Regions from separate parts of the Pantoea stewartii genome, predicted to be linked through region 3. Evidence: predicted binding sites of a transcription regulator. Region 3 holds the regulator's gene; each other region holds the start of a gene.
What was found. The regulator CRP, encoded in region 3, controls carbon source genes, mostly activating them, when cyclic AMP is high. The targets are predictions, from matches to a motif close to ATGTGANNNNNNTCACAT.
Positions count from the first base shown of each region.

Region 1: G5574_RS13365 (PTS mannitol transporter subunit IICBA) is a predicted target of CRP. The motif match lies at 2,681-2,698, and genes of this name have one in related genera.
Region 2: psiE (phosphate-starvation-inducible protein PsiE) is a predicted target of CRP. The motif match lies at 2,345-2,362, and genes of this name have one in related genera.
Region 4: pth (aminoacyl-tRNA hydrolase) is a predicted target of CRP. The motif match lies at 2,191-2,208, and genes of this name have one in related genera.

Region 1 is NZ_CP049115.1:2,802,067-2,806,334, forward strand. It holds gene tnaB (low affinity tryptophan permease TnaB) at 1-306, shown strand, start outside; gene G5574_RS13355 (HTH-type transcriptional regulator) at 408-701, opposite strand; gene G5574_RS13360 (DUF3053 domain-containing protein) at 1,687-2,403, shown strand; gene G5574_RS13365 (PTS mannitol transporter subunit IICBA) at 2,841-4,268, shown strand, end outside.
Region 2 is NZ_CP049115.1:3,108,560-3,112,827, reverse strand. It holds gene plsB (glycerol-3-phosphate 1-O-acyltransferase PlsB) at 1-291, shown strand, start outside; gene ubiA (4-hydroxybenzoate octaprenyltransferase) at 394-1,260, opposite strand; gene ubiC (chorismate lyase) at 1,290-1,802, opposite strand; gene psiE (phosphate-starvation-inducible protein PsiE) at 1,886-2,296, opposite strand; gene G5574_RS14730 (alkaline phosphatase family protein) at 2,871-3,683, shown strand; gene G5574_RS14725 (Na/Pi cotransporter family protein) at 4,064-4,268, shown strand, end outside.
Region 3 is NZ_CP049115.1:2,472,161-2,476,428, reverse strand. It holds gene G5574_RS11855 (YccS/YhfK family putative transporter) at 1-1,260, opposite strand, end outside; gene crp (cAMP-activated global transcriptional regulator CRP) at 1,319-1,951, opposite strand; gene G5574_RS11845 (OsmC family protein) at 2,254-2,658, shown strand; gene G5574_RS11840 (phosphoribulokinase) at 2,688-3,557, opposite strand; gene G5574_RS11835 (YheU family protein) at 3,619-3,837, opposite strand; gene G5574_RS11830 (hydrolase) at 3,842-4,268, opposite strand, start outside.
Region 4 is NZ_CP049115.1:76,834-81,101, reverse strand. It holds gene prs (ribose-phosphate diphosphokinase) at 1-464, shown strand, start outside; gene G5574_RS00345 (GGDEF domain-containing protein) at 685-1,833, shown strand; gene ychH (stress-induced protein YchH) at 1,834-2,109, opposite strand; gene pth (aminoacyl-tRNA hydrolase) at 2,368-2,955, shown strand; gene ychF (redox-regulated ATPase YchF) at 3,063-4,154, shown strand.

The DNA.
Region 1 (4,268 bases), 330 kb from region 3:
AACATAGAAAATACCGCCGTTGGGCGAGGCAAAACGGTGCTGCTCACCTTTCTTCCCCCCAGCCTTTTGTACCTGATCTTTCCAAATGGCTTTCTCTATGGCATTGGCGGCGCAGGCTTATGCGCAACGGTGTGGGCCGTCATCGTTCCTGCCCTACTGGCAATGCAGTCCCGGAGACGCTTTCCCGACCAAATTTTTACCGTGTGGGGTGGCAGAATCATTCCCGCCATGGTCATCATTTTTGGTGTCGTTGTGATTGTCTGCTGGGTAGGTAACGTACTGGACGTGTTACCGAAGCTTGCCTGATAAGACGCTGGCAGGAAATACGGATGGCGTTGTGTGCTGGAGGCTAAACAGCCGGTCACCCTTGTGACCGGCCTCACCTGTAAACGGGTGGGTTTTAAAACTTAATCAAGCAGCTGACGTCCAAGATACGGATTGGCGTGAAGTAATTTCATCAATTTCTGTGCCGTTGCTGAAGGGCGCGTACGCTGTGCTTCCCAACTTTTAACCGAAGAAACGCTAACACCCATGATTTTTGCAAACTCATCGACCTGCATTCCCGCCATTTCGCGCAGACGTTGCGGCTCTGGCATTGCAGGTTGACGCTGAGTTTGCAGCGCAACAGGGCTGTTATCACGTGTCAAAACAATCTGCTCAAGGCTGCTGAGCAATTCAAACATAGGATCTTTTAACTCCATAGAGAACTCCTTAAAACTCACTATGAATCACGTGAAAGAAGGTACACGAACCTGAAATCAGGTTCAGAAACCGGACTAAGCAAGCTGCATCCCATAAGAGTTTGTATTTATGATGAAAATCTTATGGGACACAGCCTGTACTGCACCGCTGCTTAAACATGACAACGCAATGCAACATATGCCGGGAGACTAAGTATGGATAGAGACCTGACAATTTGCAGTGCAAATTAAACATTTTTTTTAACTTTACAATTCTGAAAAAAGGCTAAAAACCCTAACCGTTTGATGCAATTGATTTTGTTGATACGGCATCTACTTCGCGTTCCGATCTTTTTTTCTTCACCCTCTTCGGTGAATAAATCATCAGAACCCCGCACACGCTTACAACAAAAGAATTTGCAAAATATGCGCCAGATCTTTCGATTTTCTACAACAAAACGGTCAGTACCAGCAATTTATCAAGCTACGCACTGGCGATGCCGTGGCTGTCGTGCCGCCAGCGCCCAAAGACATAACGGTTATCAGGCAATCACCAGTACGATTAATCCTGCTCTGTCATCTGGACAGGCCCTTCCCATAGCGAGCCAGAGCAACGGGTTGCACTACTTTAAGGCAACTGAACAATGAGAGGGCATTTAGAGGATAGCTGTTATAACAGCCTGCACCCGATACGGGATGCTCAGGCAGTGAGCGCGGTTCCGGGCAGGCTTAACAAAGGGCGTCTGAACAGGCCCCGAGCCGGGTTTATTCTTACTGCCTTTACAGCACGAGCCGCCCCTTATCGGGTATGGAAAAAAGCCTTTTCACTGCTCTTTAACAGGCTTTGTAAACGGATGAGGCCCTGATTTTACGTTTAACCTCTTTTTTCTTACCCATAATGGCCTGACAGCGCGCTTTCACATTGTGTGGCCATTAACGTTTGTTCTATTCTTTAGGCCACTGCTTAACCGGACATCAGCCAGTTTTACTGACAGGAGTTGAACCCATGGCTTCAGGAATTTCCCGCGTCCTGGCACGCAGCGGCATTATGCTGGCTGGCGTGCTTATCGTTCTGCAACTCACCGCGTGTGGTGATAAAGAAGGCGAACAACGCAAAGCGTTTATCGATTTCATGCAAAATACCGTTATGCGTAGCGGTGAACATCTGCCGAGTCTGAGTGAAAACCAGAAACAGAGTTTTGGTCCCTTTGCTGGGGATTACGCGATTTTGTATGGTTTCTCACAACAGGTGAATAAGACGGTCGATCAGGGCATGCGCCCGGTCGTGGATGAGCTTTCTGCTATTCGCGTGCCGCAGGACTACCTGAGTCGCCGGGATTCTCTGGCTCAGGCCACCAGCGCCCTGACCGTCGCCACCCAACAACTCGAAAGCGCCAAAATGCAGGCGGATAAGAGCAAAGCCGGTCTGAACCAGTCTGACGATCTGAAAAAGGTTTTCGATACCGCCTATGACAAGGTCGTCACTCAGCCTGCCGCTCAGTTGATCCCATTGTTACCTAAACTCCAGGCGCTTAGTCAGGATGCGGTTAAAACTGGTGAATTTCTTCAGGCACAGGGGACACGCGTCAGTTTTAATAATGGCGGAGTCCAGTTCCCTACTCAGGAACAGGCTACCCAGTACAACAGCCTGATGACCAGTTTATCAGCGAATGTCCAGGCACTGACTCAGGCCAAGAATGCCGTTCAGGGCACGGGACAATAAATTTCACACGGACAGATTAGCGACTGTCCACCTCATAATCACTTCACCACGCGCTTGCGCTTCATAAAAACGGGCCAGATCAAAATGTGATCTGGCCCGTTTTTTATTAAATTAAGTTGTGACTTTAATCACATTTTATAAACAAAGCAGCATGATAAAAGTGTGATAAATATCACTTAATGTAAAAAGAAATGGTCAAAATTTGGTCATAACTTTCCTGTATGACCCTTATTTTGTGATCCAAATCACTTAAAACGCCCCTGTCACCCCGTCACAAATGTGACCTGCATCACTCATGGGGTCACCCACTACGCAGGCCAATATTCGCGTGATAAAGTCCGCCTGCATACAGTAATACTGACGGCGCATCGCCGTAGTGGCTAAACAAAAACAAACGCGCGCTCCTGTTGCAGCGCGTCTCAACAAGGGGTGGGCTTATGTCCTCATCAGTAAAGGTCAAAGTTCAAAGCTTTGGTCGCTTTTTGAGTAATATGGTGATGCCTAACATCGGCGCGTTTATCGCCTGGGGTATTATCACCGCGCTGTTTATTCCAACGGGCTGGATTCCAAACGCAACACTGGCGAAACTTGTCGCCCCGATGATCACTTACCTGCTGCCATTGCTAATTGGCTTTACAGGTGGACGTCTGGTGGGAGGCGATCGCGGCGGTGTGGTGGGTGCCATCACGACAATGGGCGTGATTGTCGGTGCTGATATGCCGATGTTCCTCGGCTCGATGATCGCAGGCCCGCTTGGTGGCTGGGCAATCAAGTCATTTGACCGCATGGTTGACGGCAAAATCAAAAGCGGCTTCGAAATGCTGGTTAACAACTTCTCTGCCGGGATCATCGGCATGTTGTTGGCGTTGCTGGCCTTCCTGGCGATTGGTCCCCTTGTCGAAGGTTTGTCACATATTCTGTCCGCTGGCGTCAATTTGATGGTGCAAAATAACCTGCTGCCATTGACGTCTGTCTTTGTCGAACCGGCGAAAATCCTGTTTCTTAATAATGCTATTAACCACGGCATCTTCTCACCGTTGGGGATTCAACAGGCAAGCGAAGCCGGTAAGTCAATCTTCTTCCTGATTGAAGCCAACCCAGGCCCGGGTATGGGCGTACTGATGGCCTATATGTTCTTTGGTCGTGGTAGTGCGAAGCAGTCTGCCGGCGGTGCGGCTATCATCCACTTCCTGGGCGGTATTCACGAAATCTACTTCCCTTATGTCCTGATGGCACCACGCCTGCTGCTGGCCGTGATCCTCGGCGGTATGACCGGCGTGTTTACTCTGACGGTTCTGCATGGCGGCCTGGTTTCCCCTGCCTCACCGGGATCTATCCTGGCGGTATTAGCCATGACGCCAAAAGGCGCTTATTTTGCGAATATTGCCGCCGTCTTCGCTGCTTTTGCTGTTTCCTTCGTGGTCTCTGCTATTTTGCTCAAAACCAGCAAAGTGAAAGAAGACGATGATATCGAAGCGGCTACGCAGCGCATGCATGATATGAAAGCCGAGTCAAAAGGACAGGCGGTGTCAGGTGCCGCGGTTGCCAGCGATGCGATGAGCGTTGACCTGAACCATGTGCGTAAAATCATCGTGGCTTGTGATGCCGGCATGGGGTCAAGCGCTATGGGGGCAGGCGTACTGCGTAAGAAAGTTCAGGATGCAGGCTTAACGCATGTGTCGGTAACCAACAGCGCCATTAACGCGCTGCCGGGTGATGTTGACTTAGTCATTACGCATCGCGATTTGACCGAACGCGCCATTCGTCAGGCTCCTCATGCCCAACACATTTCACTGAATAACTTTCTGGACAGTGCTCTGTACAGCACGCTGACCCAGCGCCTGGCGGCGGCAAACCGGAGTGAA
Region 2 (4,268 bases), 640 kb from region 3:
GCCATCACCTTCTCGATTCTCAGCGCCAAGCCCACCATCAACCGCGGCACGCTGGAAAAAGAGAGCCGCACGCTGGCCCAGCGCCTGAGCGTACTGCATGGCATCAATGCGCCTGAGTTTTTCGATAAAGCGGTGTTCTCTACACTGGTACTGACCCTGCGCGATGAAGGCTATATCAGCGACAGTGGCGATGCGGATGTGGCGCAGACGCTGGCGACCTGGCACATTCTGGCAGAACTGGTCACCAGCGATGTTCGTATGACCATCGAGAGCGCCGTTGCACACAGCTAACGTGCTGGCATGACAAAAAAAGGCGACCTGACTGGTCGCCTTTTTTATTGCTTACTGAACCTCACACTGTGCATCGCACTGGCGCTACGTTCGGTGCCTGCCCTACAACAGGTTTGAGAACGGCGGAGTATTCATTAACACGCCGAGAAACAGCACCAGCCCTACATAATTGTTATTCAGAAACGCCTGGAAACAGGCCTGACGCGCGCGCTTTGCGATCAGTTTTTGCTGATAAACAAATAAACCGCCCGCCAGTAACAGCGTCCAGTAAAACGCCCCATTCAGATGCAGCCGTGTCCCTACCAGCGCCATCAGCCCCAGCGTCGCCAGTTGCAGCAGGCCGATAATCAATTTGTCGTACTGGCCAAACAGAATGGCTGTGGACTTCACGCCAATCTTCAGGTCGTCCTCGCGATCCACCATGGCATATTGCGTATCGTAGGCCACCGTCCAGCAAATGTTGGCGAGAAATACCAGCCAGCAAACCAGAGGTAAGGACTCACTAACAGCAGCCCAGGCCATGGGAATTGCCCAGCCAAATGCGGCGCCAAGGACTACCTGCGGCAAATGCGTATAGCGCTTCATAAAAGGATAAACCCAGGCAAGCGCCAGCCCGACAACAGAAAGCATAATCGTCATCAGGTTCATGCTCAGTACCAGGCCAAACGCGATCAGCCCCAGTACCACAAACAGCATTTTAGCCTCTTTCGCCGTGACAGCACCGCTGGCCAGTGGCCGGAGCTTTGTGCGTTCCACATGGCCGTCGACTTTGCGGTCAGCATAATCGTTAATCACACAGCCAGCTGCACGCATGACAAATACGCCCGCGACAAACACGATCAGTACCGGTAACGGCGGCATCGCCCTGTTAGCCAGCCACAGCGCCCACAACGTCGGCCACAGCAGCAGCAGCGTGCCAATAGGTTTATCAATTCGCATGAGGCGGCTGTAAGCCTGCCATTTGGTCATTTGTTGTCTGTTTTGCACAGGTCAAATCCTTAACCCTGGTAACGGTAAACCGGCGACGCCGGTAAAAATAATTCGGTTAGTAGCAGGGGCTTCCCCGATAAACGCAGGCGCGACCGACGTCCCCACAGCGATTCAACGTTACCGGGCTCGATAAAATCGCGGGTCAGGGTTGAAGAGGAGAACAGGTAACGTCCCAGCGGTCGCGTTCCGAGCTGCTGCAACATCGCTTCGGGACCGTTCAGGGTGCTTTCAGGCACCAGCGTGCGTCCCGCCAGCCAGGGTTGTTCGTCGCCATACAGGATCACTTCACGCAGCCAGAAGCGCTGATCAGCGGGTAACAGCGCACCTTCGTCACCTAATTCGTCAGCGTGGATAAACCCTTCACGAACGGGCTCCACCCTGACCTTCTGGCAATGCTGTTCGAAGCGTCTGGTCATAGAGTCCTCCTCCATCAGCCAGTCACGAAGTGATGGCGACAGAGCAGCACCGTCCAGCGCCAGCCAGTTGAGTGAACGTAATAAACGGAGCGGGTCTTGCGTCATGACACTTTCCCCCAAAAATTTTCAGGCAGGTAGTTTAGCGCAGAGCGATTCACGGCACACCCGTCCGTCATGCAAACGCGAGGTTATTCGCGCTTAAGCCGGTTACTGTTTGCCAGCCACAGGGTGATAACCAGCAGCAGAATAGCAGCCGAGTAGCACAGCGTATCAAAGGGATTTTTGTGGTCGACGATAATCAGCCTGATGATAGCCGTGATGCCGATATAGACGAAATAGCGTAACGGGAAATGGTAACCCGACTGGAAGTACTTCACGATGAGGGCAATAAACTCAAAGTAAAGGAAGTAAATCACGATGCCTTCGATCAGAAGATAGGAGGAGGCCTGCTCGCCCGTGCTGAACAGGACGTTGGCTAAATGGACCGTCTCTTTGCCCAGGAAGACCATTAAAATGAACGCCAGAATCAGCAATCCTGCATTCAGCACCCATTGCATCAGGCGCGCTATCTTTTGTGCTATCGGGTTTTTATCACTCATTTCACGCCTCGAAAATAAAGGGATGTTTTCTGGCATTATCATGCTTTAGTGTGACGTAAATCACAATATAGCCGTCAGGCTTACTTAACAGCGTCTTTCAAATCACCAGACTGCGCGATGGAATGCCAGCCCCGGCACCCTGGGTTATACCGCCGGGACCGTACGAACCTGTCTTTTGATGAAAGCCAACCGGACAGACCGATCATATCGGCTGGCAGACCCACTCCATCGTGCCGTCCTGTCATACGGTTTTCACATCCGACATTTACATTGGCTCGGTTTTTCAACCCCGGCAGTCAGCTAGCGCCCGCTTCCATACCCGACTCAATGGATAAGCGTCCTGAGGTAACACGCTGCGTTGCTCTCCGCGCAGCCAACAGCGGCGTTCAGGCCCGGCCAGGCTTAATCTGTTCCGCATTAACGGTTACGGGATTACGTCAGGTTAGTGTGCACTTACTCAACTATTAAGATGCGGCCGGACGGCGTTGCGCTGGCGGCGTTAAAACAGCCCGACGTCAGAGACGCAGACAAACGCCCCCTGTGGCGTGAAGACGCCGCAGCAAGAGAGGACAACATGAAAACAATTCTGGTGATTCTGGACGGCCTGAGCCATCACGTTGCCCATCATGCGATGGGTTATCTGCACGCAGAATGTGCGCAAGGTAAAGGGCATTATTATCATCTCACCTGTGCACTGCCTTCTCTGTCGCGTCCGCTGTATGAATGCATTCTGACCGGTGTTGCGCCTGTGCAAAGTGGAATCATCCACAACGGGGTAAACCGCCTGAGTCACGAACAGAGCGTATTTCACTATGCGCGTAATGCGGGCCTGACCACTGCCGCAGCGGCTTATCACTGGATCAGTGAACTTTACAACCGCAGCCCTTTCGAGCCCGCGCGCGATCGTCATACCGAAGCGCCGGCCCTGCCTGTCCAGTTCGGGCACTTTTACGTTGACGACAGTTACCCCGATTCGCACCTGTTTGAAGATGCCGAGAGCCTGAGGTTGCGGCACAACCCGGACTTCCTCCTCATCCATCCGATGAATATCGATTATGCCGGTCATCAACATGGCCTGTCTTCGCCCCAGTATCGTAACCGGGCACGCATGGCGGATGGTTACCTGTCGCAATGGATGCCTGGCTGGCTGGCAGAAGGCTATCAGGTGATGGTGACCGCCGACCATGGCATGAACGACGACCGCTCACATGGTGGCATGCTGCCGGAGGAAACGACCGTTCCCCTGTTTGTCTTTGGTGACGGATTCTCGCTAAAGCCTGGGCTGGAACTGCAACAAACCGATCTCTGCGGCACGCTGTGTACACTGCTCGGCGTTCCTCATGACAAGCCGGTGCATCACGATCTGCTGGCACAGGTTTCGTTCTGACCCTCTTCCCGTTTCTGGCGGCAGAAATACAGTAAACTGCCGCCCCGGGTCTGGCGGGTTGGGCGAACGGCACAACCCGTACTTCTGTTGCCGTTATTCCGCTGATCACCTGCCGTACTGACTTTGTCGCCACGCCCTTCACTGACCACAGAAAAAAGCGCACCGGCCGCGCGCGGCGGGAAAGGTCCGCCTGAGGCCAGCCGGATTTGTCGTGAGGTATCCGCAGAGTGGTCTACATTTAAAGGGGCCGACGCTGCGCAGGTCATTTAAAACACTGGAAAAAAGTTCGCAACGTCCGGCAGCCATGTTCGCAGATTGCGCTCTCCATCAGGCTGGCAATCTGTCATGCCGTAAGCCTGATGGTTGAGGAGCAACGTTACGTGTTAACCCTGCTTAACTTACTGTCTGCCGTTGCGCTTCTGGTCTGGGGCACGCACATTACGCGCTCCGGCATTATGCGTGTTTACGGGGCCGATTTGCGCCGGGTGCTCAGTCGCAGCGTGGAAAAGAAGCCGATGGCGTTTCTTGCCGGTATCGGCGTAACGATGCTGGTGCAAAGCAGTAATGCCACCACGCTGCTGGTTA
Region 3 (4,268 bases):
GGCAAAGGTGCCCAGCGCACGGTGCTGAATACGCACCCGTGTGGCGCTGTAGTTACTCTGGCTGACAAACATAATGGTCATCAGAATCCAGTAGGGTTTGGGAATTGAAAAGAACAGCGCCAGCCCGCTACCCAGCATCAGCATCACAGAAAAACGTCCGGCCGTGCGCAGGGCAGATGAGCGCAGCGAGAGATAGCTTCTGAGTGCGGGCAGAAGCGGTAAACGGCGCTGGCGATCCGCCATCAAATCACGCTGATAAAGGGGCTTTTGTGTACGCAGTACCCGTGCGATGCGGCTGAAGTGATAAAGGCAAAAATTTCCTACCGGATTGTCCGGGTGCTGACGGGCGATTTTTTCCAGTGCCCCCAGCTGCTTGTCCATATCAAAGCGACTGGACAGTTGGTGGTACAGGATGTTGTCTGCCAGCTCACGTAAACGGGCGGAAATGGTTTTCGCATTCCAGCGAATCACGGCCTCTGCATGGCTTTGTTCTACCAGTTTTTGCACTTCTTCTGGCTGATGCAGGCTGACAGAAATGTGTTCCTGTAAATCCAGTGCGACCTGAAAAGCGCGGGTCAGTCGCTTATGACTGTGATCGCGGCTGGCGGACAGCATATGCATCTGCTGATAACAGGTGTTGATGAGGTCGATTGCTTTTTGTTGCCGCGCCAGCAACGGTGGTAGCGCCTTCTCCGGATCGGTAAGTTGCGTCAACAAGGTGTACTTGGCGTCACAATAGTTCGCCAGTTCGCGGTAAATCAGACTCAGGCTTTCACGCATTGGCTGCTCTTTCCACAGCCAAAACCAGAACCAGTTAAACAGGCCATACCACAGCGTACCGCCGATGTAGAGCAGGGGCGGTACGTAAATGGGCATGCGGCCAATCAGGCTGGTGGTAAATATCGCTGCGATCAGTGTGGCAGGGAGTAACCGTGCGTGCAGTGGGCTGATTTCACCTGTCACGCCCAGCAGCAAAGGCAGGGCGAAAAGAATAAGCGGTAAGGGCACGTCTTTAAACAGAAGCCACTGCATCAGTAAGCTACCCAAGGCAAACAGGCTGCCGCCGACAATCAGGCGTTTAAAGAAGCGTTTGTGGGGTGTATCCAGACCGGCAATATTGCAGCAGGCAGGCACCAATGAGAACAGCAATCCTTTTTGCAGATCGCCAAACAGCCAGCCGAGCGCGACGGGGAGACACAACACCAGTGTCTGGCGCAGGGCATAGTTAACTTCAGGGTGATAAATTATTCTTCGCCACATCGGCTCAACGCAAATAATTCACGGCATAACGTTGCCATTATGCCGTGAAGAATAAAGCTTAGCGCGTGCCGTAAACAACAATTGTTTTGCCGTGTGCGGAGATCAGATTCTGGTCTTCCAGCATCTTCAAAATACGTCCCACGGTTTCACGTGAACATCCCACGATTTGGCCAATTTCCTGACGCGTAATTTTAATTTGCATGCCGTCAGGATGCGTCATGGCGTCCGGCTGTTTCGCCAGGTTGAGCAACGTCTGCGCAATGCGACCGGTGACATCAAGGAACGCGAGGTTGCCCACTTTTTCCGATGTGACCTGCAGACGGCGCGCCATTTGCGAGGAGAGGCGCATGAGGATGTCCGGATTCACCTGAATCAGCTGACGGAATTTTTTGTAGGAAATCTCTGCCACTTCGCACGCGGTTTTCGCACGTACCCAGGCGCTGCGCTCCTGACCTTCTTCGAACAGGCCAAGCTCACCAATAAAGTCGCCCTGATTCAGATAGGACAGAATCATCTCCTTGCCTTCTTCATCCTTAATCAGTACCGCAACGGAACCTTTAACGATGTAGTAAAGCGTTTCCGCCTTTTCACCTTGATGAATGAGCGTACTTTTGGATGGATACTTGTGAATATGGCAATGGGACAGGAACCATTCAAGTGTAGGGTCTGTTTGCGGTTTGCCGAGAACCATTCGCTATTATCCTCTGTTGTAATCGTGCCCAAAATACAGGGCTCTGTTTCCCTGCCAGGCGATGTAAGCGTTAAGCGTCTTTCCATTCAGGAAATTATTCGGGCTGCATTCGGCGCAGTGCGCATCATTCTTCCCGGCTTCGTCTTCGGATGACGAAAAATATTTTCAGCTCTGTTTGTAGCACAGCTTACGTCGACTGTCTTGTGTTGTCTCGCTTCAGCAAGATGGCGTTTTCTCTGGATTGCTGTTTCCCAGGCAAAAGCGTACGCTGAGCCAAAACAGGGTATTCTGAGGTCAAAATTATGCAGGCACGCGTCAAATGGGTTGAAGGGTTAACATTCCTGGGGGAATCATCGTCCGGCCATCAGATACTGATGGATGGCAATTCTGGCGATAAAGCGCCGAGCCCTATGGAGATGGTGCTGATGGCGGCGGGGGGATGCAGCGCCATTGACGTTGTGTCAATTTTGCAAAAAGGCCGCAACGATGTGGTTGATTGCGAAGTGAAACTATCCTCTGAACGTCGGGAAGAAGCCCCCCGCATCTTTACCCATATCAATCTGCATTTTATCGTCAGCGGCAACGCACTTTCGGATAAAGCCGTGGCACGCGCTGTCGATCTGTCAGCGGAAAAATATTGCTCTGTCGCCATCATGTTAGGCAAAGGCGTCAACATTACCCACAGCTACGAAGTGATCGCGCTGTAATCTCACAGAGGCCAGGCTGGCCTCTGTGGTTATTCAATCCGTTTCCCTTCCATGAGCCGTTTTACTAACGGCGCCATAATTAACTCCATCGCCAGTCCCATTTTGCCGCCGGGTACCACCAGCGTGTTGATATTGGAAATAAACGATCCCTGCAGCATGGCCAGCAGATAGGGAAAATCAATGTCTTCCAGCCCCTGAAAGTGGATAACCACAAAGCTTTCATCCAGCGAAGGGATGGTGCGCGCGGCAAAGGGATTAGAGGTATCCACCGTGGGGACGCGCTGAAAGTTAATATGGGTTCGTGAAAACTGCGGCGTAATGAAATTGATGTAATCTTCCATGGAACGCACTACCGAATCCATCACCGCTTCGCGTGAATGGCCACGCTCGCTGGTATCGCGCACCAGTTTCTGAATCCACTCCAGGTTGACGATGGGCACGACGCCGACCAGCAAATCGACTTTTTCCGCCACATTGTGTTGTGCAGTCACCACGCCGCCGTGCAAGCCTTCATAAAACAGCACATCCGTATCCGGTGGTAACGGTTGCCAGGGCGTGAAGGTGCCGGGAACCTGATTCCAGGGAACGGCTTCATCATAGGTGTGCAGATACTTACGCGACTGACCCTTACCGTGTTCGCCGTATTCGATGAACGTTTGCTCCAGCAGGCCAAAATCATTCGCCTCCGGGCCAAAGTAGCTGATATGTCGCCCCAGATCGCGCGCTTTTCGGATAGCCATGTCCATTTCGGGTCGGGTAAAGCGGTGAAAACTGTCCCCTTCCAGTTCGGCAGCGTGCAAACCGAGTTGCTGAAAAATTTTACGGAACGCCAGGCTGGTGGTGGTGGTTCCCGCTCCGCTGGAGCCCGTTACCGCGATAATCGGATGGCGTGCAGACATAGTTGAAGTCCCTGTGACGTCGGGCGATGAGCATTGTTAGCACGATTTTCCGTTCGTTGCATCAGCCACGAAACTCGCTTTTGCGCATGATGTTGACCGACTCGTGCAGTTCCGACCATACCAGAACGACCTCGCCTTGCTCAAGCTGACGACGCACATCGGCGACTTTTTCCGTCAGGCTGAGCTCCTGCTCGCCGTAATCCGTGCCTTCACGCAAAACAAACGCTTCGATAAGATTTTCAAGGGTTTCGGGAGAAACCTGTTCCCAGGGAATAATCACAGAATCAGTTATCCAGATAAGAGGAAATCCACTGTGGCACGCGCTGCTCCAGCCACAACCGAGGCTGACGCAGGGTGCCACTGACGAAACCAACATGCCCACCCTGCTGTGTCAGCTGATAGGTAATAGTGGCAGATAATTGCGCAGGCTGCGGGATCACCTCATCGCTCATGAACGGGTCATCTTTTGCATGGATGATGAGCAGCGGTTTTGTCACGAACTTAAGTCGCGGCATAGCGCTGGCGCGACGGTAATAATCCGTGGCGTCGGCAAAACCATGCGCCCGGGCCGTGATCGCGTCGTCAAAGTCCCGCAGACGGCGCAGGGCGTTAAGCTGAATGAGGTTCACCGGCAACGTGTCGGGCCAGGCCCGCAGTTTACGCTGGGCATTCTTTTTTAACTGGCTTAACAGGTAACGCTGATAAACCTGT
Region 4 (4,268 bases), 2.2 Mb from region 3:
AAAACCCGATTGTTGTTTCGCCTGACATTGGCGGCGTGGTTCGTGCCCGTGCTATTGCGAAACTGCTGAACGACACCGATATGGCCATCATCGACAAACGTCGCCCGCGTGCGAACGTTTCTCAGGTCATGCATATCATTGGTGACGTTGCGGGCCGTGACTGTGTGCTGGTCGATGACATGATCGACACCGGCGGCACACTGTGCAAAGCCGCGGAAGCGCTGAAAGAGCGCGGTGCCAAGCGCGTGTTCGCGTACGCGACGCACCCTATCTTCTCCGGTAACGCGGTGGAAAACTTACGTAAATCTGTCATCGATCAGGTTATCGTGTGTGACACCATTCCGTTATCCGAAGAGATGAAGTCGCTGCCAAACGTCCGTACCCTGACGCTGTCAGGCATGCTGGCCGAAGCCATTCGCCGCATCAGTAACGAAGAGTCCATTTCGGCAATGTTCGAACACTAATCTTCGCAGGCCGGACACGCTGTCCGGCCTTTTCTTTTGTCTGTACCTCTCCCCTTCCGACAAAGCTGCTTGATTCACAGAAATTTTCGTTATGAGTCACCGCCGTTATTGTCACGCTTACTACGAAAAACTCTTTCGCTGAAATTATCTTATCTGCTCTTTTGCCATTCTGCGTTGAGTGGTACTTTGCCCGCACTTTTTATTGCGATCGTTTTCCACTATGAACCTCGACGTCTATACGTTATTTATTTGCGAACTCTACGTACTGGGGTTTATGAGTCTGATCCTGGCATTTGCCTGGGTCGGTTCGCATTACGATCGCACGCTGGGCTATGTTTGCGTGGCCATTTTACTGACGCTGGTCGCCTTTATTCTCAGTAGCCTGCGCAGCCAGGGCTATCAGTTTTTACCGGTGGCCATGAGCAACGTGTTGCTTATGCTGGCTTACGGGGGATTGTTCAGCGCGTTTCGCACATTTTGCGGTAAGCAGCCGGGGATGAGTGGTCTGGTCGGAGCGCTGATCTGGTCACTGCTCTGCCTGATTCCGGGATTTTATTACAGCTTATCGCTGCGCGTACTGGTGCTCTGCCTGCTCTGCATCGGGTATACCGGAGCGCTTATCTATTTTCTCTGGCTGGCGCGGCGCAATATGGATGCAACGTTCTGGCCTGCCCAGCTCCTGCTCTGGATTCACCTGATATTCCATGTGGCTCGCATATTTCTGGATAATTCCCGCCCGGTTGGCGTTCAGGGCGCGATAAGCGGATCGAATTTCTCCGTCTATGTGATTATGGAATCCATGCTGTTTGTCATTGGGTTTACCGTGACGATTCTGGCGATGGTCAATGAGCGGACGCGCAATGCGCTGAAAGCGGCTTCACTGCACGATCCTCTGACCAATATCTGGAACCGTCGTGCGCTGTTTACCGGGGCCGAGGTGATGATTAAAGCCTGTCAGAAGCAGAATAAAGCGCTGACGGTGGTGTTATTCGATCTGGACCATTTTAAAGGTATTAATGACCGCTACGGGCATCATCAGGGCGACCAGGTTCTGATTGATTTCAGTCACCGTGTGTCCGGCATGCTGCCTGAAGGGGCGCGCTTTGCGCGACTGGGCGGCGAAGAATTTGCCGCCCTTCTGCCGATGATGTCAGCGCAGGCTAACGTCTGGTGCGAGCAGGTGCGCCAGGCGATCCACCTTTCCCGACCGGGGCAGATTCCCTATTCCGTCAGCATTGGCTTCTCTACCGCCGACAATCGCCACATTGATTTTGGCGAACTGATGGCGCTGGCTGACAAAGCGCTCTATCAGGCAAAAGCCAAAGGCAGAAACCGAACCCAACCCTGCCTGACGTTGCCGGGAACGTGATTATGACGAGTGATGGCTGCGGCGGCAGCGTTTATCGCCATAATGCCGCTCCCAGTAATAGCGATCTTCGACTTTCTCACGACCGCTAATGCAGGCACCGGCCAGCCATAACAGTGCGCCAAAGAAAATCCCAAACATCGCGCCCTGCGCCAGTATCTGCGGCAGATTTAAAGAGGGAAGTTGGTTGATAATCGAAAAACCAACGCCGAGTACCATGGTCACTAAGCCCAGTGCCATTAAGGCATTTCCTGCCATACGTGAGTGATGACGTTTCATCTTTCACCTCCTGACGGTGCGGTCCGATGAGCGCACACAATGTTAACCTGTCAGTAGTTTAGGCAATGACAGCAGGCTAATTTGTGCACTTCGTCACACTCAGAGCAGGATAAGTGTGACCAAAGCATAATTACAGCTTATTGATTTAGATGAAAAACAATTAATCACAGACACTAATAATTCGTGGCTCACACTTTGTGATCCGCAGCCTGGCACAGTAAACTACTGCCCTTTGGTGATAACAGCAGGATATTCCTTGTGAGCAGCATTAAACTGATTGTCGGCCTGGCGAATCCCGGTGCGGAATATGCCGCCACGCGCCATAACGCGGGTGCGTGGTATCTGGATTTGCTGGCTGAGCGGCACAATCAGTCGTTAAAAGAAGAAGCCAAATTTTTCGGTTATACGGCGCGACTGGCGCTGGCGGGCGAAGATGTCCGACTGCTGGTGCCCACCACCTTTATGAACCTCAGCGGCAAAGCGGTCGCGGCGATGGCGACCTTCTACCGTATTGCGCCCGAAGAAATTTTAGTGGCGCACGATGAACTCGATCTGCCACCGGGCATTGCGAAATTCAAACAAGGCGGCGGTCACGGCGGTCATAACGGCCTGAAAGACATCATCAGCAAGCTGGGCAATAATAATAACTTTCATCGTCTGCGCATCGGTATCGGCCATCCCGGTGACCGCAACAAAGTGACCGTATTTGTGTTAGGCAAACCGCCCGCCAGCGAGCAAAAGCTGATCGATGACGCCATTGATGAAGCAGCGCGCTGCACCGAACTGTGGCTGAAGGAAGATCGCATTAAGGCAATGAACCGCCTGCATGCCTTTAAGCCTGTCTAATCGCCCCGATTGTCGCGAATCTGTGTATAATGCGCGAAAATTATCTTACGTTTCCGGCAGCGCCTGCGTTCAGGCGTTGCCCATCCAGCTATAAAGGGTATTAAACCATGGGATTCAAATGCGGTATCGTGGGCCTGCCAAATGTCGGTAAATCCACTCTGTTTAACGCGCTGACAAAAGCGGGTATTGAAGCGGCGAACTTCCCCTTCTGCACCATTGAACCCAACACGGGCGTTGTGCCTATGCCTGACCTGCGTCTGGATCAGCTGTCCGAGATCGTCAAGCCACAGCGCGTGGTTCCGACTACCATGGAATTCGTCGATATTGCCGGTCTGGTAAAAGGTGCATCGAAAGGTGAAGGCCTGGGCAACCAGTTCCTGACCAATATCCGTGAAACCGAAGCGATCGGACACGTGGTTCGCTGCTTTGAAAACGACAATATTATCCACGTGAATAATAAAGTCGATCCGGCTGATGATATCGAAACCATCAACACCGAGCTGGCGCTGGCGGATCTGGACACCTGTGAACGTGCACTGCAGCGCGTGCAGAAAAAAGCTAAAGGCGGCGATAAAGACGCGAAAGCGGAACAGGCGGCGCTGGAGAAATGTCTGCCTCATCTGGAAAACGCGGGCATGCTGCGCGCGCTGGATCTGACCGATGAAGACAAAGCCGCCCTGCGCTATCTGAGCTTCCTGACGCTCAAGCCCACGATGTACATTGCTAACGTCAACGAAGATGGCTTTGAAAACAACCCGTACCTGGATAAAGTGCGCGAAATCGCCGCCAAAGAAGGTTCTGTCGTTGTGCCAGTCTGCGCCTCTGTCGAATCTGATATCGCCGAACTGGAAGACGAAGATCGTGACGAGTTTATGGCCGAGCTGGGCATCGAAGAGCCAGGCCTGAACCGCGTGATTCGTGCCGGTTACGCACTGCTGAATCTGCAGACCTATTTCACCGCCGGCGTCAAAGAAGTACGCGCATGGACTATCCCTGTTGGCGCCACCGCCCCACAGGCCGCCGGTAAAATCCATACCGACTTCGAGAAAGGCTTCATTCGCGCACAAACGATCGCGTTTGAAGACTTTATTACCTATAAGGGTGAGCAAGGCGCGAAAGAAGCGGGCAAGATGCGTTCAGAAGGCAAAGAGTACATCGTTAAAGATGGCGATGTGATGAATTTCTTGTTTAACGTCTAATCCTCACCGTGAAGTGAACTGCACGTGAGTGAACAGGGTTGTGAAAGCCACGCGAATGCGTGGCTTTTTTGTTTTAAAGCTTCACAGAACAGGTTTGAAAAAAGCCACTAAAAC